Regions from separate parts of the Cobetia sp. SIMBA_158 genome, predicted to be linked through region 4. Evidence: predicted binding sites of a transcription regulator. Region 4 holds the regulator's gene; each other region holds the start of a gene.
What was found. The regulator PhoB, encoded in region 4, activates phosphate uptake and scavenging genes when phosphate is short. The targets are predictions, from matches to a motif close to TGTCATANNNNTGTCANA.

Region 1 (5,219 bases), on a different contig from region 4:
GAGGAGACTGTCATGGTTACCAGGCTGGAGTCCTTGTCTATATAAGGGCTGCATGTCTTGTTGGTGCCGCTGTCTCTTGATCACCATGATGCTCTGTCGGAGGCCACCAGTCATGAGCAATTGCATCGTCTTTTGTATACCAGTATCCCAAACGATACGGGGATGGCAGCGGAGCTATTACGTAGGCTGGCATTTGAGACGATGCAGACGTTCTCGATTTAAATGTGACGACGGGCAGGATGGTCGCATGGCGACCCGCATGCATATCAGTCAAAGTGTATCATCGTCTAAAGATCGAATTAACTTGAGACTCCAAGCCGATACAGTACTCGTTAAGGAAGATCAGGTTTGATTCGCTCAGCACGATATTCTTATTTGGTTATAGATATACATCTGAATGTGTGTTCTGCTAGAGGTAGACTCTTTGTGTTGCCGTCTGCAGCTACAAATTCCCCATTTGCTTTAGAGCTCCTACGATTAAAAGTGAACATAGCTGTAGGGCCTTCACCAAAACCTCCACCTCGCTCGACTTTTTCACTACCACTATTAGGGCCTTGGGGGTTAAGCTGAGGTGAGTTTTTATAGTAACCTTCACTGTACCAGTCATTTGTCCATTCGAATCCGTTGAGCCCCATTTGATAAATTCCTAAAGGGTTCGGTGGGATCGCTTTTATTTTGCTGGGAGATAATGAAGAATTAGCTGGAGTGCTATTTTTAATTTCTTCATGTGTAGATATATTAACACCCCTCTCAAAAGAGCCATCATTTGTTGCAAAAATATAAAATTGACCCCTTGAGCGCGCAGCAAACTCCCACTGTGCTTCCGTAGGTAATTTATAGGTGCTGTCAGTATTAGCAGAAAGCCAAGAGCAATAGTCATTGGCTTGGTGCCACGTGATTCCCGCTGGAACATTAGGAGCTCTATATTTTTTCTCAATGCCACTGTTGTTTATAGTTTGTTTTCCAGTGGCTAACGTATAGGTATCAAAATCATCATAAGATACTTGAGTCGCAGAAATAGAATAACTATCAAGAGTCACTGTATGTAATGACTTGTTGTCTTTGTGAACGGAGTAAGGCAAGCCATTGGTCCCCTCATCAATAGGCCCAAAATCGCCCATTTGGAAAGTACCACCTTTGACAAAAATCATATTGTCTTCAGTTTTTTTGATAAGAGTCGCGATTTTTTCCTGATCGGAGGTAGTAAGTTTCTGACTGTTGGAGTCGGATTCTTTACACCCTGAGAGCATTAAAAGAAATATTACTGAAATAACAAGGGAAGATGAAATGCTCACTTTATCTACCCAGATGGTTTTGGTATTATAACACATTGTCATTTTTCTGCTTATAAGTAAATGTGGAGCTGTAAATTGTAGCTATATTGGATAGCAAACACATCGTTGATACCAGCATCTCAGATCTTTGAAAAATAAGAATTTGATCGCAATTTAGTTGTGCAACAGCGTACCTGATCGGTTTGCTATTGCTCTCTGTATCTGCCGTCATAGCTAAATCAGTACGCTTAGTCTATTTCATCACTTACGACGCAACGAAAAGAAAACTCCGTGTGAAGAAATTTGTCGCCTATTTTAGGATGGGCATGATAACGTTTTACCGTCAATGTACCTCCCCAGCCTTGGCCATTCGATATACCTCTTACTACTTTTTCATCACCCTTGTCTGGGCCTCTTGGATTCTTTTGAATGGTGCTATCATAATAATCTTCCTGATACCAATCTAGTACCCATTCATAACCATTGTCTCCCATTTGGTACAGCCCTAGGGGGTTAGGTGGGTACATATCAACAGGGTAGGGTGCAAGACCACTCGAATCGCCAGCCTCAGTTGCGCCTCTTACTTCTTCATTTGTAGGGATGCTCTTACCTTTTTCTAAAGTGCCTGTACTAGTACCATAAGGGATAAATTGCCCACCGGATCGTGCTGCATACTCCCACTGTGCTTCTGTTGGTAATGTAAAGGGCAATGAAGTTTTCTCAGCTAGCCAACCGCAATACTTTTTGGCTTGTTGCCAATTTACACCAGCAGGCACATTATCCTGACGGAATCGCATTTCATATTTGTTAGAGTTATTGATCTTCTCTTTACCCGTAGCCTGTGTATAAATATCGTATTCTGAATATGTTACTTTGGTGGGTGACATGTAGAAGGTATCTAGTGTGACCTGGTGCAACGGCTTATTATCCTGTTCTGCACTATAAGGTAACCCTTTGTTGCGACCTTTCAGGTTGGGGTCTATAGGGCCGAAATCCCCCATTTGGAAGCTACCCCCTTCAACGCGAACAAGAGCATCTTTTGTCTGTTGAATCAATGCATCGACACCTTTCTGATTGCTTATATCAGCATTAATATTATTGCAAGCGCTAACACCTATGGCAGAGAGTGTCGTCAGAACAACTGTATATTTCATGAATGTCCCTATAAAACTGTCGCATCCGTATTCTGCGGCTGGCCGCTTGGCGATGCAGCTTCGTTACAAATATGTCTTCAAAACAACCCTGAGTTTGACACATACAGTATCATCTTGGGTAATCCCACCATCAGCTTGAATGGCAAGCCGGTGGCGTTTCACGGCTGCCATACGGCATGTGGGGCGGCGCTGATCTCTGCGGCAAGTGGCAAGCACGGCCTGGGATGAGAGTGTGAGCTCGTCTAGGAGATATCTGTATTCGATGATCCCGTAGCCTTGGCTGCGGGATTTTTCGTTCTGGATCTGCGTTAGCGCCGCAGTCTCATGTTTCAAGCGCCGCATTGCTGTGGAGGGGGCTGCATTCACGTTCAAGGTTTCATTGAAAGTCTTTCTCCGCGCCGCGGGTTTTTCAGCTAGGCAGCGAAAGATAGTGTCAGTCACTTCCCGAGACAGAGCTGCTGCCACGTGACGCAGCAGATCTTGCCGTTGGGCCGATGACAACCACTGACTAAAAGGGGCATCTCCATGCTCACCTTGATCGTGAAATTTGACGTCAAGCCCGAACAACTCGATACCTTCAAGCAGGCCTTGGCTGACAACAAGCTGGGCTCAGCGGCTGAACCGGGGATGCTGGAAATGCGTTTCTTCGCGGCCAAGGATTCTCCCACCACCATCTTCGCCTACGAGCGCTGGGCAAGCACCGAAGCGCATCAGGCACATGTGAACCAGCCCTACGCGCAAGCCTTGCTGAAACTGGCTGACACGGCGTTGGCATCGCCATTCGAGGTGATGCCCTTGAACGATACTGACCCGGCGCCATTGCAGGAGGCGAACCCCAGGCACGTGCAGCCGGAAGATGAGGTATTCAGTATCTTCTTCATCTTCAAGATCAAGGAAGAATATCGCGCTCGGTTACTGCAGCAATTCACCACGCATGTGGCGAAGACGCGCAGTGAGGAGCCGGGCAATCTCGTGTTTGATCTGTATACCATCGACGGGCAGGACGACACGCTGGTGATATACGAGCATTGGCGCACGGAATCAGACCTGTGGGACATTCACTTCCAGCAGCCCTATGCCATCGAGACAGGCAAGCTGTTGGAGCAGGCCATGGTCGGGGACATGAAGCAGTACCTGAATATCGTCAGCGAGTTCTGAGTTATCCCGCCGGTCATTCGTTTCCTGCTTGCCCATTCGATGCGCAGCCCTTAGAGGCTGCGCATTGTGCGTTCACCTCCCTTTGAATATCAGCGTGTCATCCCACCGCCATCCACGCCTGTGAGCTCAACCAGGCGGCTGTCATGAAATCCTGCAGCGCCACCGGCACATAAGCTGGCAGGTCAGTGCGAGTCACGCAGATGTGATAGTTTCTGGAGCGTCCAGCCGTTTGGCGGCGCAGAGCCCCGGGCATTTTCTTCGCCGGCGGGGCAAGCGGCGCCGTGTTATTACCCGGTAGTGGCAACCCTCTTCATCTTTTGTCAGGACTCCCCGTCATGAGTGATGCGTATTACCTCCACCTTACCGATCGCCTGCGCGAACAGCTGAAGGACCCTGATGCCTTTGAAGAAGGGCGATTGCCTTCTGAACGAGTGCTGGCCGAGCGCTTCGATACCACGCGCGTGACGTTGCGTCAGGCGTTGGGGCAGCTGGAGGGGGAAGGGCGCATTCATCGCAGCAATCGGCGTGGGTGGTTCGTGTCGCCGCCGCGGCTGGATTACGACCCCACGCGTGACTCGGGCTTCAATGACTATGTGACGGCGCAGGGGCGGCGCCCACGGACGGAAGTGCTGCTGACCGATGTTCAGGCCCACCCACCGGCTGCGCAAGCGCTTGGCCTGGCGGCCCAGACACCGCTCTATCATATTCGCCGCCGGCGTTTCGTGGATGAGCGCGCCGTGCTCAGCGAGTCGATGTGGGTGGTGCCAGAGCGCGCGCCGGGACTGCTCGAGGAGGGCCAGTTCGGGGTGTCACTGTGGGCGGAGCTGCGCGGGCGCTACGGCTTGACGCTGGCCCATCGTGAGCTGCGCTTCTACTCCGAGTCGCTGGGGGAGCAGGCCGCCCGGGAGCTGGGGGTCGCCATGGGCAGCCCCGGTCTGACCGTACGTCGCGCTACCTTCGATGAGCAGCATCGTCCCATCGGCTATGACGAAGAGCGCTGGCTGCACAATGCGCTGTGCATCACCGTCACGCTCAAGAACAAGCCCTGAAACCGCGCTGCAGGGACACTATATGAGGTAACGCTGTTTCACTGGGCCTTCAACTGACTGTCACGAGGGTGTCATTCGGCCCGCTCATACTCTTGGTATATACCAGATGGCGAGAGCCATTCATTCCAAGCGTTGGAGAGTCCCGATGTCCTTCTTGACCCGTTCCTTCCTCACCCGTTCCTTGCTGGCCAGTGCCGTTGGTCTGGTTGTTTCCCTCAATGCCCAGGCGGCCACCGAGCTCACCGTCTATACCGCGGTGGAGTCCGATGATCTGCAGAAATATGCCGAACGCTTCCAGCAGGCGCACCCGGATATCGACATCAAATGGGTGCGCGACTCCACGGGCGTGATCACCGCACGATTGCTTGCCGAGAAGGACAACCCGCAGGCGGATGTGGTGTGGGGCCTGGCCGCGACCAGCCTGCTGGTGCTCGAGAAGGAGGGCATGCTGTCGCGTTATGCCCCCAAGGGAGTCGAGGCGCTGGATACCAAGTTCGTCGACCCCGCCTACCGTGATGGCCAGGACCCGTCCTGGGTCGGGATGGACGCCTGGGTCGCCTCGCTCTGCTACAACACCGTCGAAG
Region 2 (5,219 bases), on a different contig from region 4:
CGAAGTCGATCTCGTCGGCGATCGGGTCGGCGTCGAGCGGGCTCGGCGCGGCCGCGGCTTCGGCCTTGGCGGTGCCGTCCTTGATCTTCTGTTCCTCGACCAGTACTTCGCGCGAGGCTTCGAGCATCTTGTCGATGCGCTCCGGCTCGACGCGCGTCAGCAGCGGCTTGAACTTGTCGATCGCATGATCGGTCAGCACGCTTTCACGGCTGGCCCAGTCGAGGCTCTCGAGGTTCAGGAAGTCGCGTGCCTTGTCGGTCAGCTCCGGAATCACCGGCGCCAGGTAGACCATCAGCTGGCGGAACAGGTTGATGCCCACGGAGCAGACGTCGAGCACTTCCTGCTCGCGGCCGTCTTCCTTGGCCATCGCCCACGGCGCCTTGTCGGCGATGTAGGTGTTGGCTTCATCGGCCAGCTCCATCACCTTGCGCATGGCGCGCGCGAATTCACGGGCTTCGAAGTCCGCCGCGATGCCTTCGCCAGCAGCGATGAAGCGCTCGACCAGCTCCGGCTCGGCGCAGGTGGCGGACAGCTTGCCGTCGCCGAACTTCTTGACGAAACCGGCGCAGCGGCTGGCGATGTTGACCACCTTGCCGACCAGGTCGGAATTCACGCGGGCGGTGAAGTCGTCGAGGTTGAGGTCGAGATCATCGACGCCGGAGGTCAGCTTGGCGGCGAAGTAGTAGCGCAGGTATTCCGGGTTGAGGAACTGCGCGTAGGTGTCGGCCTTGATGAAGGTGCCGCGCGACTTGGACATCTTGGCGCCATTGACGGTCACGAAGCCGTGGCAGTTGACGCCGGTCGGGGTGCGCATGCCGGCACCTTCCAGCATCGCCGGCCAGAACAGGGCGTGGAAGTAGACGATGTCCTTGCCGATGAAGTGATAGACCTCGGCGTCGGAATCGGCCTTCCAGTAGCTGTCAAAGTCGATGCCCTGCTTCTCGCACAGGTTCTGGAAGCTGGCGAGGTAGCCGATCGGCGCGTCCAGCCACACGTAGAAGTACTTGCCCGGCGCGTCGGGAATCTCGAAGCCGAAGTAGGGCGCATCGCGGGAGATGTCCCACTCGGCCAGACCCGCCTCGAACCATTCCTGCAGCTTGTTGGAAATCTGGCTCTGCACGCGGCCGCTCTTGGTCCACTCCTGCAGGAAGTCGGCGAAGTTCGGCAGCTTGAAGAAGTAGTGGGTGGACGTGCGCATTTCCGGCGTGGCGCCGGAGATGGCCGAGACCGGATCGATCAGCTCGGCCGGCGTGTAGGCCGCGCCGCAAGCTTCACAGTTGTCACCGTACTGGTCTTCGGTCTTGCACTTCGGACAGGTGCCCTTGATGAAGCGGTCGGCGAGGAACAGGCCCTTGACCGGATCGAACATCTGCTCGATATCGCGCGTAGCGATATGGCCGGCATCGCGCAGTGCCAGATAGATGCGCTCGCTGTGGGCGCGGTTCTCCGGCGAGTGGGTGGAGTGATAGTTGTCAAAGCCGACGCCGAACTTGGCGAAGTCGGCCTGGTGCTCGTCACTCACACGCTGGATCAGCTGCTCGGCGGTGACACCTTCCTGCTCGGCACGCAGCATGATGGCGGTGCCGTGGGCGTCATCGGCGCACACGTAATGGCATTCGTGGCCACGGCTTTTCTGGAAGCGTACCCAGATGTCGGTCTGGATGTACTCAAGCAGGTGACCCAGGTGGATCGACCCATTGGCATAGGGCAGGGCACTGGTAACCAGAATCTTGCGCGCTGACATGAGGCCTCGTCTTGACGGTAAAGGGCGCCTGCTGCGCACTGCGCAGCCACTCGCCGGGATGACTCGTGATAAGGGGCGAACGCATCGCCCCGTCGGGATGGGCGCTACTATATCGCGAAGGTGCGGGCGGCGCGAAGGGCGCGTCGCGTCACCGGCAACGCTGGCGTGCGCAACTGCGAGGTTGCAACCCGTGCCGCTGCCCTCATGAAGGATTCAAGGACACTACATTTTCCGTTCCTGGAGGTCAGCATGCCAGCACAGCTATCCGTCGCCGGTCAGATCAATCGTCTCATCCGCCAGGTGATGATGCCCGGCAGCAACGCCCGTCCCAACGAGGAGCCCGGCCCGGAACTCGCCATGGCCGTGCTGATGTTCGAGGTGGTACGCGCCGATGACCATCTCGATGTGCGCGAACGTGAAGCCCTGGCGCGCCAGCTGGCCGAGCGCTTCTCGCTGGGGGATGAGGAACTTGCCAGCCTGCTGACCCAGGCTGAGCAGGATGCCGAGCAGGCCACGGACCACTACCGCTTCGTCAAGCAGCTCAACGAGCACATGAGCCTTGAGGAGCGCAGCGAGCTGATCGGCATGCTCTGGGAGCTGGCCTACGCCGATGGCGAGCTGGACCCGCAGGAAGAGCATCGCATCCGCCGTCTTGCCGGCCTGCTGCATGTCAGCCACAGCGAGTTCATCCGTACCAAGCTGGCGGCGCAGCCAGACACCTGATCCGTCAGGAATTTTGGGAAGGGTGTCCCTGTCCACCCCTTAGGCACACGCCCCTATTACGACACCCCCAAGCAGACGCCCCCGTTGCCAATGGCAGCGGGGGCGTCATGTTTGCGGCTTCGGGTCGCAGTGTCGTCTGTCATTAATCTGACATCTTTATGTCATCCTTTCGTCATGAATCGTCCTGTAGCCGGGCCATTGATATGGACGGCTCTGCTTGCGTCGTCAATAGTGAAGCGCATGCTCCAGTTGGCACCTTGGGTGCCGCCATGTGAGCAGATCGCGATTCATTTCTGACCAACAAGCGCTCCGTTCGAACACAGACGTACAGACTTGCACGAGTATCGTATGTGCCCGGGTAACACGGATGCCAACAACGATAAGGGAACACGGAAGATGACCATGATGATGCCTCATCAGAACCGGCAAGGACGATGGTGTCGAAAAGGGTGGGCCGTCGTTGCGCTGACGGGAAGCATGAGCTGGATGCCGCTGGCCAATGCGGCAGAGATCAAGAATGTCATTCTGATGATTGGCGATGGTATGGGGCCCCAGCAGGTTGGCATGCTGGAGACATACGCCAATCGTGCGCCGGATTCGATATATCAGGGGCGTTCGACGGCACTCTACCAGCTGGCGAAGGAAGGCGTGGTGGGCGCTTCATTGACTCACCCTGAAGATGCCGTGGTAGTGGATTCGGCCTGTTCAGCGACTCAGCTCTCGACGGGTATCTTCACCGGGGGCGAGGTGATCGGCATAGATTCAGAGGGTAATCGGGTGGAAACCGTCCTCGAGCTTGCCAAACGAGTCGGCAAGGCCACCGGATTGGTGTCCGATACGCGCCTGACCCACGCGACTCCGGCGGCCTTCGCCGCCCACCAGCCGCATCGTTCACTGGAAAATGCCATTGCCGAAGACATGCTCATGACCGGGCCGGATGTCATGCTGTCGGGAGGGTTGCGTCACTTCGTGCCACAGTCCGTCAGTGAGCCGGGGGAAAGCGCGGGCAGTGTCGAGACGCTGATGCAAGGTGCCTGGTCGCCAACCTCCAAGCGCAAGGATGAACGAAATCTGCTCCAGGAAGCTGCAGATCAAGGCTATGGGCTAGCCTTTACGCGTGATCAGATGGCCGCACTCAATGGCACCAAGGTATTGGGGCTATTCGCCAACTCGGGTATGGCGGATGGTATCAGCTATCGAGATAGCCATGATGACCCACAGCGTCAGCAGCCGACCCTGCATGAGATGACCCAGAAAGCACTGTCAATGCTGGAACAGGATGATGATGGTTTCTTTTTGATGGTCGAGGGTGGCCAGATCGACTGGGCCGCGCATTCCAATGATGCGGGCACCATGCTCAATGAACTGATCAAGTTCGATGAGGCCGTGCAAGGTGTCTATGACTGGGCGCGAGAGCGAGACGATACAATAATCCTGGTAACGGCCGACCATGAGACGGGGGCATTCGGCTTCAGTTATTCCAGCGCCAATTTACCGGCAGCGCAGAAGAAATCAGGCCCTGCATTCGCAGATCAGGATTACGCACCCAATTTCAATTTTGGTGACTTCTCGATTCTGGACAGTCTCTATGAGCAGAAGCAGACCTATTACGAGCTGCTCAGTGATTTCGAGGCACTACCGCAAGATGAGCGCACACCGGCGCGCTTGATGGCGGCTGTCAATGGCAATAGTGACTTCCAGATTACCGAAGCCCAGGCAGCTGAAGTACTGGCCAACAAGCCCAACCCCTATCATGTGGATGGACATAGTTACCTCGGGGTCAGCGAGGTGCCGGCAGTTCACGACTTCGACGCCTTCTTCCCCTATAACGATCGCGGCAACCTGCTGGCGCGGGCATTGGCGACACAGCAAAACACCGTCTGGGGGACTGGTACGCACACCCATACGCCAGTCAACGTCTTTGCATGGGGGCCAGCCAACGACATCTTGCCGGTCTCGTCCATCCTGCACCATTCCGAGATAGGGCAGTATCTGAAGACAGTGGTAGCGAAGTAGTCGGACTCGGCCCATTACTGAAGATTGAGTGATGATATGACCCAGAAGGCCCCTGATGAGTGAATCATCAGGGGCCTTCTGGTTTGTCTGTTTCCTGTACGGTCTTTCCGTCACGGTCTTGTACGCGACATGGCGCTGACGTGCGGCATGTCAGGCAACTTGCTGGTGATGGTTCTACCCGTCATGCCCTGGTGAAAGGGTGAGTCAGTTGCGATAGAACAGGTGCTGACCGATGCGCGCGGTGCGCACGAAGCGCTTGGCCCAGTAGGGCGTGGCGTAGCGGGCGTGGAAGTAGAGGGCGCCGTCGGTGACGTCTTCCAGCTGATGGTTGAGTGCCTGGCGGGCCACGTCGCGTGCCTCAGCGTAGGCGGCGGGCTCGCGAATACGGTCGGAGCGCCCGTCACACCACCAGGAGAACTGACAGCTGCCGCTTTCGCCGCCCTGCTTGACCACGCCGCACAGGCTATCGGGGAAGCGCGGGTCGGCGGCGCGATTGATCACCACATTGACGATGCCCTGCATGCCGCTTCTGCCTTCGCCCTTGGCTTCCCAGTAGGCGGCACGCGCCAGGCAGGTCAGCGGGTCATCTACCGGGCGCTGGCCGTTGGGGTCGATCGCCTTGGCGCCGGCCTTGCTGAGCAGCAGACTCTCGGGCACATCGCTCTCGCCTTGCACCAGCAGGCTTTCCAGCCGTTCGGCCTTGACGGCTGCCTTGGCCGCGGTGGTCGGTGCGGCA
Region 3 (5,219 bases), on a different contig from region 4:
CGGCCAGCCGTCTGCATCGCTCACTGCGCGATCGCACCGAAGGCCAGCTCGACAATGCCCGCCAGACCCGCCTGCGCCAGCTGGGTGCGCGTGTCGCGGAACTCCGTGACTGGCAGAACTTCGTCGCGGCGCCCAAGCGCGAGCAACTGCTCGAGGCCATCACCACCCTGAGCGAGCGCGATGACATCAGCGATGAGCAGCGCGACCGCCAGCACCAGCAGCTGATTCAGCAATGGCGCGAGCTGGGTGATGCGGCCGCCAGCCGCGATGCCAGCCAGGCGTTCCGCACCGCCTCTGACGCCATCAAGCTGCGCCTGCGGGATTACCGCGAATCGCGCAAGCAGCTGCGTGAACACAATCTGGCCATGCGCGAAGCGCTCTGCGAGCAGCTCGAATCGCTCAACGGCCACGCCATGGACGATGCCGACCCCGACTCCCTGCGCCAGATCCGTGATCGCGCCCGTGAGGAATGGCGTCGCCACACGCCGGTGCCCGCAGGTCCCGGTCGCCAGCTGTCGCACCGCTTCGGTGAAGCACTGACGGCACTGCAGGGGCTGATCGACAGCCGCGCGGGCCAGATCGCCGCCGCCAAGCAGGCACTGGTCGATGCCGTCGAGGCACTGGCCAATGAGGACTCACCAGCACGTGCCCGCGCCGAACAGGCCAAGGCCCTGCAGAGTCGCTGGCGCGAGATGGGCCGCGCGCCCAAGGGCGAAGAGCAACGCCTGTGGGCCGCCTTCCGCGCGGCGTGTGATCGTATCTTCGCCGCGCGCGATCAGGACCGCGAAGACCGCGACAGCCGCGAGCAGGCACGTCTGGATCAGTGGCAGGCGCTGATCGAACGTCTCGACAGCTGGGAGCCGGAGACGCTGGAAGACGCCGCCCTGCTCGATGACGCCCTGAAGGAAGCCGACACCCTTGGCCCGCTGCCGCGCGGCAAGCGGGGCGACGGCATGCGTCGTCGCTGGACCGGCATTCTCAAGCGTCGTGAGCAGCGTCTGGATGAACTGCACGCCCTGCAGCTGCGCGAGGAATGGCAGCAATGGCGTGATCTGCTCGAACAGCACGCCGTGGCGGATGCCAGCGCGCGCAACGGCGACGTGCAGGATGTCGAGCTGCCGAACACCTCGGCCTTCGACGACAACAGCCGTCAGGCCAATGCGGCGCGCAACCAGATGCGCCAGGCCCTGCCGAGCAACTGCAGCGCCGCCAATGAGCGCCTGGCCGAGCTGCGTGTCCACCTGGCCATTCTGTTCGAGGCCCCGCTGGGCAGCGAAGATGAATCACGCCGCCTGACCGTGCAGGTCGCGCGCATCAACCAGCAGCTGGGCGAGCGCATGGAACGTGAAGAAGAGCTGGATGAGGTGCTGGATGCGCTGCTCGCCAACGGTCCGCTGGACTGGGACGCCTGGCAGACCGAACTGCCGCGCTTCGATGCGCTGTTCAATCACTGAGCCTGTGCTCTTGAGCTGGTGACGACGCGCTCGCAAGATTGAAGTCATGGCAACGAAAAGCCCCCGTCTCGATAGAGACGGGGGCTTTTTCATTCTCTTGCCAGAGGGGGCCGGGTGCCAACCCTGCTCTGGCTCGCGCTAGCGCAGAGCATCAGCCCATGAACTGGCCGCCATTGATATCCAGGTTGGCACCGGTGATGAAGCCGGATTTCTCGTCGGCCAGGAAGGCGACCGCACGTGCGATCTCGTCCGGCTGACCATAACGCTTGACCGGGATGGTCTCGCGGATCGATTCACGGATCTCTTCGGGGATCTTCATGATCATGTCGGTGGCGATGTAGCCCGGTGACAGGGTGTTGACGGTAATGCCCTTGGTCGCGGTTTCCTGCGCCAGCGCCATGGTCAGACCATGCATGCCCGCCTTGGCGGCCGAGTAGTTGACCTGCCCGAACTGGCCCTTGCGGCCATTGATGGAGGAGATGTTCACGATGCGGCCGTACTTGTGCTCCAGCATGTCATTGATGACGGCACGGCAGGTGTTGAAGACGCTGTCGAGGTTGCAGTTGATGACTTCGCGCCACTGCTCATAGCTCATCTTGCGCATGGAGGTATCACGCGTGATGCCGGCGCAGTTGACCAGAACCGCGATCGGACCGAAGCGCTCGCGGATTTCGTTGACGCCTGCCTGACAGGCTTCGAAGTTGTCCAGCTCGATGCCGGACAGTGCGATGTTCTCGAACCCGGCAGCGCGCTGTTCCGACAGCCACCCCTCTGCCTTTTCCTTGTTCCTGTAACCCGCAATTACCTGATACCCCTGGTTCGCCAGCTCGCGGCAGATAGCGGAACCAATGCCACCGGTACCACCGGTAACCCATGCGACGGGTGCTGTTTGTGTCATCTTATTGTGTCTCCCTAATCCTGGAACGTCCTGTGTCCTTGGCTTGGGCACAGCCTGGCGAATCTGCGGACACCCCCGCCCTGAGAAAACGAGAATGCCTGCAACGACAACAATGACCCGCGTCTCTAACAGCCTGATGACAATCGTGCACTCTGTGACGCCTGCCATCCGCCTGTGCGAGGCGCGTCCACCTCAGTATGGACAGGATGCAGCGGGAATGTATGTAGCAGATCTCTCACACAAGATGCCGATAATCGCTCAAGAGGCGCAGACGGGTTGGTGACGACTCACCGGACACGAGAAGTTTGCGTCAATTACGGGATAACGGTTGACGCAGCACTGTATATCCTTATACTACGCCCCACGTTGATGCGGGGTGGAGCAGTCTGGTAGCTCGTCGGGCTCATAACCCGAAGGTCATCGGTTCAAATCCGGTCCCCGCTACCACTGACAAGTCGTTGCCTATCAAGGTAATTGCCGGTCAGACACCAACGTAATGTTGCGGGATGGAGCAGTCTGGTAGCTCGTCGGGCTCATAACCCGAAGGTCATCGGTTCAAATCCGGTTCCCGCTACCAACCTCTGATGCGTCAGAGTTGGAGCAAAGGCAGTACCCAGTGTTGCGGGGTGGAGCAGTCTGGTAGCTCGTCGGGCTCATAACCCGAAGGTCATCGGTTCAAATCCGGTCCCCGCTACCAAGAATTCGAAAGGCCTGATGCCATGCATCAGGCCTTTTTCGTATGCGTGAAATTCCTGTGCGATGATGGCGAGGAAGCCGGTTCTCGGGCCTGGCTACCCCTATCCACACCGGGCCTCTTCACACCGGGCCCCTTCACACTCATCACGTCAGTCCCAAGGGAGTGCCTGCATGCGCCACTGGCTGGTCAAGACCGAACCCGATGCCTTCTCGCTGGATGACCTGCGCCGCGAATCACCGGCGCTCTGGGATGGCGTGCGCAACTACCAGGCGCGCAACTTCCTGCGTGAGATGCAGCTCGGTGATGTCGTGCTCATCCAGCACTCCAGCTGCAAGGTGCCTGCGGTGGTCGGACTGGCCATCGTCAGCGAACTCGCCCTGCCCGACCCGACGGCCAGTGATCCTGAGCACAAGGGCTTCGACCCACGTCAGGTGGCGGATATCGATGCCGACAAGCCTCCGCGCTGGGTCGCCCCGCGTCTGAGCTACCTTCGCCCGCTGCGCACCACCCTGCCCATCGCGCGCCTGAAGGCCCGACCCGAGCTGGCGGACAGCCACCTGGTGCGCCGCGCACGCCTGTCCGTGATGCCGCTCAGCGAGAGCGAAGCCGCCTGCATCGCCAGCCTGGCCGACGACACCCTGCTGCCGTGAACCGACGCGCCCGGGGCGCTCGCGCCAGGAAGTGTCCGGCAGCGCCTTGAACTCCACTGCGACGGGCCGCATCATCAGGCCAACCGGCTCGCACGCGAGCCTTGAATCGCAGACAGAATTTCGGGGCATGCACCATGATCATCGATCCCAATACCGGCCAGCCACTGACCGGCAATGACACCACCGCCGCCCAGCCACAAGGGGTGGTCGGCGGCGGTGCCGCCAGTGCACCGCGCCAGGCAGAAGACGCCAACACCTACATCATCGATGTGGACATGAGCAATCTTCAGCAGGTGCTGGAAGCCTCACAGCAAGTGCCGGTACTGCTGGATTGCTGGTCGCCGCAGAGCGAGCATTGCCTCGTCCTGACGCCGATCCTCGAGAAGCTGGCACGTGAATATGCGGGCGGCTTCATCCTGGCCAAGCTGAACGCCGAGGAACAGCAGGACATCGCCGCTCAGCTGGGCGTGCGCTCGGTGCCGGACGTCAAGCTGGTCATCCAGGGCGGTCTGGCAGGCAACTTCACCGGCGCACGTCCGGAAGCCGAGATTCGCCAGTTCCTCGAGCAGCACAAGGTCCAGCCGGCGGCAGGAGCAGGTCCCAGCCTCGCGGAGCAGGCGGCCACTGCACTGGAAAGCGGCGACCTCGTCACCGCCAAGGCGCTGTATCAGCAGCTGGCGCAGGAATCCCCCGAGACGCCGGAATACCACATCCACCTCGCCTCGGTGCTGGTCGCCGAAGGCAATGGTGAAGAGGCCCGTCAGCTGCTGGATTCCCTCAAGCCGGAAGACCGTGATGGTGCCCAGGCGCGTGGCGTACGCGCACGCATCGACTTCATCGCCGAGGCACCGTCTCCCGAAGAGGTGCAGGCGATGATCGAGCGGGACGACAGCGAAGCCCGCTACCAGCGCGCCATGCGTGACCTGGCGGATGGCCATTACGAGCTGGCGCTGGATGCCCTGATCAGTCTGGTGAAGACCGACCGCCAGTACGGCGATGATCTGGCACGCAAGACGCTGCTGCGTGTCTTCGACGCCCTCGGCGCGACCCATGAGCTGACCGTGCGCTTCCGCCGCCAACTGTTCGCTCTGATGTACTGATCGTGCTGATGTACTGATCGTGCTGGTGCGCTGACCGTATCAATGAGTTGATCACGCCACGCAGACGACAAGGCCCCGCCTCCGGTAAAGGAAGCGGGGCCTTGTCATTGAGGGCCTGCCGTCGCGCCGATTCAAGGGCTAACGACGGCTCCAGCCCTTGAGAAGCGAGGGGCGAGCACGCGATTCGCGCACGCTGGGCGGAAAGTCCACCTCTAGTTCCTGGCCCGCAGACTTCACGGCGTCTGGCGCAGACGGGGTGGCAGATGACGCCGCGGGAGCACGGCAGCGGGAAGATGGCGGCGACGAACGCGCCAGGCGCAGGCTCCCACCCTGACAACACCATTCACGACAGGCCGTCACGCCTGCATCCCTGCTTGCTGGGCGCCCCTGTCGCGGCGTCTCTGCCACCTCATGTCTCAT
Region 4 (5,219 bases):
GCGCATGAAAAGCCCTCCTGGTTTGGCATTCTGCACGGGCGGCCAAGCCGCCGTTTCCATTGTTGTTCTTGCACTTGCTAGCGGTGGCGTATGGCGGCGACGCAATCCGCTCCCGGCAAGCTTTGCCGTATCAAACCTGTCGATGGCAGCAACCTGTCAGACGACGCTCGCTGAGCAGCATGTCTGACGGAGCATTCACTATCGTGCCTGACCGCGCTGGCAGCAAGGGATTTACGACCATCGATCATGGCATCGCCTAGCCTAGCAACGGCGGCGCCTGCCGCGCTAGCTCGACTTTCCTGCGAACGGCGGCGCCTGTCAACGCATATCCAATCAAGCGTTCGTTCATATCCAGTGCACGCGCTTCGAGGTCATCGCCTTCACCGGTGATTTCCCAGCGCGCCACGGCCGAACGCGGCGGATAGGCCACCACCGGCAAGACCGGTGTCTTGACCAGCACCGGCCACGCCTTCCAGTCGAGTACGCTCGGCTCACCACACAGGTTGGCCGCCAGGGTGCGCGCGGCCATCTGCAGCGGCTGGACATACATGGCATTGACGCCCTCGACGCTGGCGCAATCGCCCAGCGCCCAGATATGCGGCTGGGAGGTGGCCAGGTGGCGGTCGACACGGATGCCGTCGCCGCCGGCGCTCAGGCCCGCGGCCTGCGCCAGACGAATGCGCGGCGCCAGCCCGGTGGCCAGCAGAACCACGGAGCCCGTCAGGCGACGACCGCTCTGCAGGCGCACCTCGACCGGCGCGGCCTGACGCTCGGCCTCCTCGCCCGAGCTGGCGGCGATGGTCTCGACCATCTCGCCCTGGCGACGCGTCACACCGAGCCCATCCAGCGCCGCGCCCAGACGCTGCCCCAGTGCTTGCGGCAGCAGCCCATCCAGCGGAGTTTCCTCCGGCGCGACCAGCGTGACGCGGTGGCCGGCGGCCGTCAGATCATTGGCGTATTCACAGCCGACCAGTCCGGCACCGACAATCACCACGTGCCCGTCTTCCCCACGCTCGCGGGCCTTCGCCAGCGTCGCGCAGAAGGCCGCATAGTCGTCGAGATCATTGATGCTCTGCACGCGTGAGGCCACTTCCGCGGCGACGGGGAAGGGACGACGCGGCGCGGCGCCGAGTGCCAGCACCAGCTCGTCATAGGCCAGACACTCCTCGCCCAGCCATAGCTGGCGGGCATCACCGTCGATGGCAGTGACGCGTTGATGGGTACGCAGCTCGGCATTCAGCTCGTCCACCAGCGCCACCGGCGCCTGACGCGACAGATCGGTGGCCGACATCTTCTTGGCGAAGGCGGTGGACAGCATGGGCTTGGCGTAATCGTGGCCGCTGTCCTGGCTGATGAGGATCAGCCGGCTGTCCTTGTCACGCGCACGCAGCGCGCGCGCCAGACCAATGCCCGCCATGCCGGTACCAATGATGACAAGGGTGCGAGGGTCGCGCATGGCACCATCTCCTGAGATCGATCCGAGGGAAGCGCTGATGAAAGAGCGCCAGCAGCGTCCGTCATGAACGCCGATGAATGCGCCCAGCATACCAGCCCGCCAGCAGTGCAGGCATGCCTGAGCGGGAGGCCTTGCCGCCCGGCCATGCTAGACTCGCCATTTCGTCATCCTGACAGGGAATTCACCGTGGTCCGATGCCCAGCAGGCGAGCCTCATCGCGCAGCGCTCACGCCACAGACCTCCACCTGTGAGGCGCCTCATTCGTCAACCGAGACTCTATGCCAGCCTGCGCCTCGCTGGCCTTCGCACATGCGCGCCGCACCCGCTGCTTCGGCGGCGGTGCGCCGCCATTGGCAGCCGGCTGCCACGCTGCAAGGTGTCATGCCGGCCGGCTGGTGGGCGTGGCTCTCCTCGACGGACTCGCTGACCCAGCGTCTTGCCAGCGCCATGCAGCAGCAGGATGAACGCGATGGCCAGCCAATCCAGGGCCTGCGCGTGCGCCTGCTGCTGCAGGACACCGGCCCCGCGCGGCTGGATGAGGCACGCCTGCTGGGCATCGGCTCACGCCGGCATGTCTGGCGGCGCGAAGTGGCGCTCTGTCATGGCGATACGCCATGGGTGATCGCACGCTCGCTGGCGGCGCTGGACCTGACCCACGGTCATCGCCTCTCGACGCTGGGTGAGCGCTCGCTGGGCCATTGGCTGTTTCGCCAGCCCGACCTGACCCGCAGCGCCATCGATGTCAGCCGTGCCCCGCTGGTGCTTTCGAGCCCCAGGCCGCTGGCCCGCACCACCAGCCTGTGGATGCGCCGCTCGATGTTCTCGCATGGTCGCTTCAAGGTGCTGGTGCAGGAGGGCTTCACACCGGCCTTCCAGCACGCGCTGCAGCTGGCCTGAGCCTTGCGCCCGACTGGCCTCGTTTCCCTCTCTTCCCTTGCCCACTACCACCCGCCCAGGAGCCCCGATGACCGCGTCATCCACTTCCGCCGCTTCGCGTCCTTCCAGACTGGCCGACTACCTCGCCCTGACACGGCTGGACCGCCCCATCGGCACCTGGCTGCTGATGTGGCCGACCCTGTGGGCACTGTGGCTGGCGGCAGATGGCATTCCCGAGCGCACGACCCTGCTGATCTTCATCGCCGGGGTCTATCTGATGCGCGCCGCCGGCTGCGTCATCAACGACTACGCCGACCGCCATTGGGACAAGCATGTCGAGCGCACGCGAGACCGGCCGCTGACCTCGGGTCGCATCTCGGAGCGCGAGGCGCTGACGCTGTTCGGGGGGCTGGTCGCGGCCGCCTTCGTGCTGGTGTGCTTCACCAACCTGACCACGGTGCTGCTGTCGATCGTCGCCGTGCTGCTGGCGGCCAGCTATCCGTTCATGAAGCGCTTCCATCATCTGCCCCAGGTGGTGCTGGGCGCCGCCTTCGGCTGGGCGATTCCGATGGCCTTCGCCGCGACGCTGGAGGAGGTACCGACCTACGGCTGGTGGCTGTTCGCTGCCAATCTGATGTGGACGGTGGCCTACGACACCGCCTATGCGATGGTCGATCGCAACGACGACCTCAAGGTGGGCATCAAGTCCACCGCCGTGCTGTTCGGGCGTGCCGACAAGCTGATGATCGGTCTGTTGCAGCTGGGCATGCTGGCGGTGTTGATCGGCATCGGCCTGCAGCTGGTGCTAGGCATCTTCTACTGGCTGGGGCTGGCCGCCGCCGCCGTCACCTTCGTCTGGCAGCAACGTCTGATCCGGGAGCGTGAGCGTGCGCCCTGCTTCCAGGCCTTCCTCAACAATCATTGGACGGGTCTGCTGATCTTCGCCGGTATCGCCCTGGCGACCTGGCCGATGAGCTGACGCCTGCATAAACATTAGTATTATTTAATTTAAAGCGACCCCTGCCCTCTGTTGCTCCCCAGCCCACGGTTCATGCCTGCCTGCCGCGCCTCCAAGGTGGCTGGCAGGCTTGCGTGCAAGCTGCCATGCTGGCAGTTGTCATCTCGTTGTCATATAAGCGGGTTGTAATCGTCATCGACTTGTCATTCTGGCGCGTGCGCCGACTGCTGCATGGGATCTAGCGATGAGCTCCAAGACCGTACTGATTGTCGACGATGAATCCTCGATTCGCGAGATGATCGCCGTTGCCCTCGAAATGGCGGATTACCGCGTGCTGGAGGCAGACAATGCCCAGGACGCCCACGCCATCGTCGTCGATGAAAAGCCCGATCTGCTGTTGCTGGACTGGATGATGCCGGGTACCAGTGGCCTGGAGCTCGCGCGGCGTCTCAAGCGTGACGAGACCACCTCGGAGCTGCCGATCATCCTGTTGACCGCCAAGGGCGAGGAAGACAACAAGATTCAAGGCCTGGAAGCCGGTGCCGACGACTACATCACCAAGCCCTTCTCGCCGCGCGAGCTGGTCGCCCGTCTCAAGGCCGTGCTGCGTCGCACCACTCCCAAGGGGGTCGAGGAGGCGGTGGAAGTCGAGGGCCTGATGCTCGACCCGGCCAGCCACCGCGTCACCGCCCATGGCAACTCGCTGGATGTCGGCCCGACCGAATATCGCCTGCTGCAGTTCTTCATGACGCATCAGGAGCGTGCCTACACGCGCAGTCAGCTGCTCGATCAGGTATGGGGCGGCAACGTCTATGTCGAGGAGCGCACCGTGGACGTGCACATCCGTCGCCTGCGCAAGGCGCTGGGCACAGGCCATCAGCATCTGATCCAGACCGTCCGCGGCACCGGTTACCGCTTCAGCGCTCAGGCCTGAGGGATTCATGCGCTATTGGACCAACGAGCTATGGCGCCTCGGCTACCTTGCCGGTGGCTTCGGCCTGATCGGTGGCCTGCTGGGCCATCTGGGCTGGGGCCTGGCGCTGGGTCTTTCGCTGTATCTGTTCGTCCATCTCAAGCACTTGAAGAGCCTCTACACCTGGCTGATCACCAATCCCCATGAAGAGCCGCCGCCCGGCGATGGCGTCTGGGGAGACCTGCTCGATCGTCTCTACCGCTACCAGAAGGGCCAGCGTCAGGCTCAGGAGCGACTGCGCAGCATCCTCAACCGTATCCAGGAATCCTCCGAGGCCATGCGCGACGGCCTGGTGATGCTGGACAACCACGGTGACATGGAATGGTGGAACAGCGCTGCCGAGCAGCTGGTCGGCCTCAAGGCCAGCCACGACCGCGGCCAGCACATCACCAACTATCTGCGTGACCCCGTCTTCATCGACTACTTCAATCGGCTGGCCTACCGCGAGCCGCTGACGCTCCAGTCGCCGCTGTCTGACAACCTGACGCTGCAGATCTCCATCACCCTGTTCGGTGACAACGAGCGTCTGGTCATGCTGCGTGACGTCACCCGCCTCTATCGTCTGGAAGAGATGCGCCGCGACTTCGTGGCCAATGTCTCCCATGAGCTGCGCACGCCGCTGACGGTACTGGCCGGCTATCTCGAGACCTACTCCGATTACGCCGATGACCTGCCACCGCGCTGGCAGCGTGGACTGGGCCAGATGCAGAGCCAGACCGACCGCATGCAGCACCTGGTCGAGGACCTGCTGACCCTGTCACGCCTGGAAACCGACGAGCTGTCCGACAATGGTCGCTGCATCGACATGAGCGCCCTGCTCGGCCATATCCGCGACGACGCCGAAGGCCTGTCCCAGGGGCGCCACACCTTCTCCATCGAAGCCGATGCCAGCCTGTCACTGCGCGGTGAGGAGCAGGAACTGCGCAGCGCGATCTCGAATCTGGTCTTCAATGCGG

Region 1: a site for PhoB is predicted at 3,682-3,699, ahead of R2R70_RS11775 (UTRA domain-containing protein). Genes of this name have one in related genera too.
Region 2: a site for PhoB is predicted at 2,605-2,622, ahead of R2R70_RS13315 (alkaline phosphatase). Genes of this name have one in related genera too.
Region 3: a site for PhoB is predicted at 2,477-2,494, ahead of phbB (acetoacetyl-CoA reductase). Genes of this name have one in related genera too.

What each region holds. Positions count from the first base shown of each region.
Region 1 covers NZ_JAWJYL010000007.1:266-5,484, forward strand. The annotation lists gene R2R70_RS11755 (formylglycine-generating enzyme family protein) at 372-1,331, opposite strand; gene R2R70_RS11760 (formylglycine-generating enzyme family protein) at 1,523-2,428, opposite strand; gene R2R70_RS11765 (PAAR domain-containing protein) at 2,321-2,656, shown strand; gene R2R70_RS11770 (putative quinol monooxygenase) at 2,954-3,586, shown strand; gene R2R70_RS11775 (UTRA domain-containing protein) at 3,922-4,635, shown strand; gene R2R70_RS11780 (putative 2-aminoethylphosphonate ABC transporter substrate-binding protein) at 4,781-5,219, shown strand, end outside.
Region 2 covers NZ_JAWJYL010000008.1:120,769-125,987, reverse strand. The annotation lists gene metG (methionine--tRNA ligase) at 1-1,744, opposite strand, end outside; gene R2R70_RS13320 (TerB family tellurite resistance protein) at 1,994-2,467, shown strand; gene R2R70_RS13315 (alkaline phosphatase) at 2,864-4,483, shown strand; gene R2R70_RS13310 (cell wall hydrolase) at 4,688-5,219, opposite strand, start outside.
Region 3 covers NZ_JAWJYL010000020.1:27,608-32,826, forward strand. The annotation lists gene R2R70_RS18455 (DUF349 domain-containing protein) at 1-1,454, shown strand, start outside; gene phbB (acetoacetyl-CoA reductase) at 1,606-2,352, opposite strand; tRNA gene R2R70_RS18465 (tRNA-Met) at 2,723-2,799, shown strand; tRNA gene R2R70_RS18470 (tRNA-Met) at 2,853-2,929, shown strand; tRNA gene R2R70_RS18475 (tRNA-Met) at 2,973-3,049, shown strand; gene R2R70_RS18480 (EVE domain-containing protein) at 3,220-3,699, shown strand; gene R2R70_RS18485 (tetratricopeptide repeat protein) at 3,834-4,799, shown strand.
Region 4 covers NZ_JAWJYL010000005.1:266,587-271,805, reverse strand. The annotation lists gene R2R70_RS10550 (HU family DNA-binding protein) at 1-6, opposite strand, end outside; gene R2R70_RS10545 (NAD(P)/FAD-dependent oxidoreductase) at 257-1,456, opposite strand; gene R2R70_RS10540 (chorismate--pyruvate lyase family protein) at 1,766-2,353, shown strand; gene ubiA (4-hydroxybenzoate octaprenyltransferase) at 2,421-3,311, shown strand; gene phoB (phosphate regulon transcriptional regulator PhoB) at 3,535-4,224, shown strand; gene phoR (phosphate regulon sensor histidine kinase PhoR) at 4,232-5,219, shown strand, end outside.